DNA from 2 places in the Moraxella canis genome. Region 2 is predicted to be linked to the other one. Evidence: predicted binding sites of a transcription regulator. Region 2 holds the regulator's gene; the other holds the start of a gene.
The links. The regulator PhoB, encoded in region 2, activates phosphate uptake and scavenging genes when phosphate is short. The targets are predictions, from matches to a motif close to TGTCATNAANCTGTCATAA.
Positions count from the first base shown of each region.

Region 1 (2,418 bases), 350 kb from region 2:
GCCATTGCCATAACCTTTGTAGTTATCGGTATAAGACGCCTCCACCCAGGCAAGCACAGGGTCTTTTACTTTGTAGGCGACGCCGCCAAACAGTGCCAACTCATTGTCATTGCTATTGAAGTCGGTGTATTGAGCGGTACCATTGACAGACCACTGGTCGTTAATCTGGTAGTCTGCTGCAACAAGTAGCGCATTTAGGTCGTCGCCTGCACGAGTATAGGCGACACCACCTGTTGTTTTGTCGCCATCATACTGAGCACCAATTATAACAAAATCACGACTGATATCTGTTAGCTCGCCGTTTTTAAAAGTTGTAAAAGTGCGTGAACCTTTATTGTCCACCAATTTACCATCTTTAATTTCCGCTTTGCCCTCATCCATGCCATATTGTATAAAGGCGGTAGTTGTACCGTTGTTGAATTTTGGGGTGGTATAAAGGAAGCCATTGCTTGCCCAAGCGGTTTCATGACCAGAAAATGGACCAATACCTGTGCCCCATAGCCATGCATTGCCTGTGATGATGTTATCATCATTTGTGATGGTGCGCCCTGCCAATAAGCGACCATAATCTTCATGTTTGAGTGCTAAATAACCATGACGGGCAGAGAAGTTGCTATCGGTGCTCTCAGCAATATCAATCTTGTATTCAAGCTTGTATTCAAGTTCAACTTTATCACTGATTTTTTCTGTGCCTGTAAACCCAATACGAGAGTTACGACTATTCATGGTTGGGCGATCGCTCTTTTCAGTAACGACACCATTTTCTTTGGTTTCAGTGTCAACCAGTTCTGTATTCAGACGAATTTGACCATAAATTTTAGGATCGGCAAATGCGGTTGAGGATAGCGCTGTTAGGGTGAGTAAAGTTGCAGCTTTCACAGCGGTCGCTAAAAATGACTTCTTCATAAAGACTTCTTCCTTTTGGTTGTGATTCCATAGAAACATCATGCCTGCCGAACGGTAGTATGATGAATACGCTATATCATTATGCAGTTATGTAATACATGTCATAAGCGGAAAGTAAATATACACAATTTATTAACATTTGACAACATTTTTTCAAAAATTTTATAGTTATTGGCAAGAAAGTCATCAAATTGTCATGTATTTTTGGGTATATTTATCAGATTTTTATTTAAAAATAGCCATGAGCTTGATAGCGATAAACAATGAAGATCGCAAAATATTTGGGGCAGTGGTGTGAATAATCTGAATCGCTTGTTTACATTTTTGGGTGAATTATTTACAATGAGTCCCTTATATTCTTAGCAAATTAAAGAAAGTTGCGCTTTTTATGACGACCACCATACCCACTTTAGATCAGCCTTTGGCAACGCTTGGCGAACAGGATTTTTTGGCATTTGCAGACAGTGCGATTGCAGTGATTGAGACGGCAGCCGATGAACGTACACTTCAAGAATTGCGCGTTAGCTTAAGCGGCAAAAAATCAGCCTTGACTGCGCTTTCAAAGCAGATGGGCGCGCTTGATGCTGACGCCAAAAAACAATATGGCGCGTATCTACATGAACTGCGCACGCGTATCAATCAAGCCTTAGATGCCAAGGCGCAACAGCTTGCTGCAGCTGCACTCAATGCCAAGCTTGCCAGCGAGCAAATTGACATCAGTCTACCTGTGCGCGGTGTTTTGCCAGGGGGCTTGCATCCGATTACCCAAACCACTGAGCGTATGAAGCAGTTTTTTGTTCAAGCTGGCTTTAGCGTCGCGACAGGTCCAGAGGTTGAGAGTGATTATTATAATTTTGAAGCGCTCAACATTCCAAGCCATCATCCTGCGCGTGCGATGCATGATACCTTTTATTTTGATGCACATTATTTGCTGCGTACGCATACTTCAAGTGTGCAAATTCGCACGATGGAGAAGACCGAGCCACCGATTCGCATCATTTGCCCAGGTCGTGTGTATCGCTGCGACTCAGATCAAACGCATTCGCCGATGTTTCATCAAATGGAAGGTTTGATGATCTCAAAATCAAGCAATTTTGCAGAGCTCAAAGGGCTAATCCATGAATTTTTGGATGCTTTTTTTGGTAAGAAAATGACGGTTCGCTTTCGTCCGTCGTTTTTCCCATTCACTGAGCCGTCTGCTGAGGTGGATATTTTGTCTGACAGCGGTAAATGGCTAGAGGTATTAGGCTGCGGCATGGTGCATCCACAGGTGCTCAAAAACTGCGGCATTAATCCTGATGAATACACTGGTTTTGCTTTTGGTATGGGTGTCGAACGCTTTGCCATGCTGTATTACGGTATTGATGATTTACGCCTATTTTTCCAGAATGATTTGCGTTTTTTAAAGCAATTTAGTTAATATTATTTAACGTATTATTATTTAATTTTGATGAATTTAGTACAGAGATAGCAAATGAAAATCAGTGAAAATTGGCTAAGACAGTGGGCAAA
Region 1 covers NZ_CP139961.1:1,248,584-1,251,001, forward strand. The annotation lists gene U0021_RS05600 (porin) at 1-906, opposite strand, end outside; gene pheS (phenylalanine--tRNA ligase subunit alpha) at 1,295-2,326, shown strand; gene pheT (phenylalanine--tRNA ligase subunit beta) at 2,381-2,418, shown strand, end outside.
Region 1: U0021_RS05600 (porin) is a predicted target of PhoB. The motif match lies at 1,088-1,106, and genes of this name have one in related genera.

Region 2 (2,418 bases):
ACACTTGCCAAATATAAGGAAAACTCAACATGAATACACTTAACCAAAGTCTGAACCCAACCATGAACACAGCGTTTACTGATAGCAACACCGATGATAAAACTCTAAGCCAAACTGCCGCCAAAGTACAAGTGCGTAATCTTGACTTTTATTATGGTGATTATAAGGCGCTTAAAAATATCAATTTAGATATTTTGGATAAAAAAGTTACCGCTTTTATCGGTCCGTCAGGCTGTGGTAAATCAACGCTTTTGCGCACGCTAAACCGTATGTATGACCTGTACTCAGGCATGCGTGCGACAGGTGAGATTATCTTGGATAACCAAAACATCTTAGACAGCCGCGTCGATGTTAACTTGCTACGCGCGCGCGTTGGCATGGTCTTTCAAAAGCCAACCCCATTTGCCATGTCAATTTATGACAATGTGGCGTTTGGTGTGAAGTTATATGAAAATTTATCTAAATCTGAGCTTGATGATCGCGTTGAATGGGCGCTTCAAAAATCTGCCCTATGGAATGAAGTCAAAGACAAGCTAAAAAAATCAGGTCTATCTTTATCAGGTGGTCAGCAGCAGCGTCTATGTATCGCGCGCAGTGTGGCGACGCGCCCTGAAGTGTTGCTACTAGATGAGCCAACATCAGCCCTAGACCCTATCTCAACAGGTGCGATCGAAGAGCTGATCCATGATCTAAAACAAGATTATACCATCGCGATCGTAACGCATAACATGCAGCAAGCGGTTCGCTGCTCTGACTTCACCGCTTATATGTATTTGGGCGATATGATTGAGATGGGCGAAACCAGCCAAATCTTCAACAATCCGCAAAATCAAGCAACGGCAGATTATATCGCTGGTCGTCACGGCTGATTGATCAAGCAAGAGTCTCTGTCTTGGGCCCAAGCTTTGGTGGGGCGATCAAAGGTGTCGTATTTTGATCGGTCAAAGGGCTTTGGCGGACAGCCCAAGGCGTGCTTAGCACTCCTTGGGTTTTATTTTGGTCGATGTCTTCTTACTTTTATGAATTAATTAAAGTTTGTTAAACGAATTAAGCCATGTTTTGTGGCTGTTATCGGACAATATTTATGTTACAATTTAACTCAGCCCTTACCCAAAAGCCTTATTCAACCTACCCAAAAGCCGTTTTAGGGAGTTCGCCATCAATGAGTGCAAAAATCTTGGTTGTTGAAGATGAGCCTGCCATCAATGAGCTGATTGCGGGGACTTTGGATTTGTCGGATTTTGATGTGGTTCAAGCCTATGACACCCAAGGCGCTTATGTGGCTGTGGTCGACGAAAAGCCTGATTTGATCTTATTGGATTGGATGATGCCACATGGAGAGTCTGGGATTGATTTTGCGCGCAGACTCAAGAAAAACCCAACCACTGCTGATATCCCCATCATCATGCTCACCGCCAAAGGTGAAGAAGATAATAAAGTGTATGGGCTCGATGCGGGTGCGGATGATTATATCACCAAGCCTTTTAGTACTCGAGAACTGATCAGCCGAGTCAAGGCAGTGCTTCGCCGCACAGGCATCGGCATGGGCAAAGAGCTGATGCAGGCGGGTAATTTATCCATCAACACAGCCAGCCAAAGAGTCATGGCAGGCGATGCTGAGATCACCATGAGTAGTACCGAATATCGTCTGCTTTGCTTTTTTGTGATGCACTCAGAGCGTGCCTATACACGCGCTCAGATTCTAGATGCGGTGTGGGGCGGTAATGTTTATATTGATGAGCGTACGGTGGATGTGCACATTCGTCGTCTGCGTAAGCTGCTGGCACCTTATGGGGCAGATACGCTGATTCAAACAGTGCGCGGTACAGGCTATCGGTTCTCGGATAAATAATCATGAAACACTCTGCTGCCGATTTTGGTTTATTGGTAGAGAATTTGCCTGATGGTATCGTGGTCATGGATATGAGCCGCTTGGCGATTGAGTACATCAATCCTGCCGCCAAGCGCTTGCTTGGTATCGCCTCTGATGAGACGCAAGGTCATGCCTTGCCAAGCACAGTGTTTGCAAATAGCACGTTTGAGCAGCTTTATGACATCTATAAAGATCCAAGTTTGCCCCACTCGTTTTGCCAAAATCACCCGACGATTACAGGCAATGTCCTAAACCTGCGCTTGGTGCGACTGACGGATGATCGCTGCGCTGTCATGGTCAAAGATCATACGCGCATGCAGCAGCTTGAGCAGATGCGGACAGATTTTGTGGGTAATGTGTCGCATGAGCTGCGTACGCCTTTGACAGTGATTTTGGGTTATCTTGAGAATTTTACACTGACTGATGATGTTAAGCCTGCGTGGGCGCGTGGGCTCAAACTTATGCGTGAGCAGGCTATCCGTATGAATGACTTAATCAATGATCTGCTCATGCTGTCGCGTCTTGAAAGTGATGAAACCAAGCCG
Region 2 covers NZ_CP139961.1:898,576-900,993, reverse strand. The annotation lists gene pstB (phosphate ABC transporter ATP-binding protein PstB) at 63-869, shown strand; gene phoB (phosphate regulon transcriptional regulator PhoB) at 1,163-1,852, shown strand; gene phoR (phosphate regulon sensor histidine kinase PhoR) at 1,855-2,418, shown strand, end outside.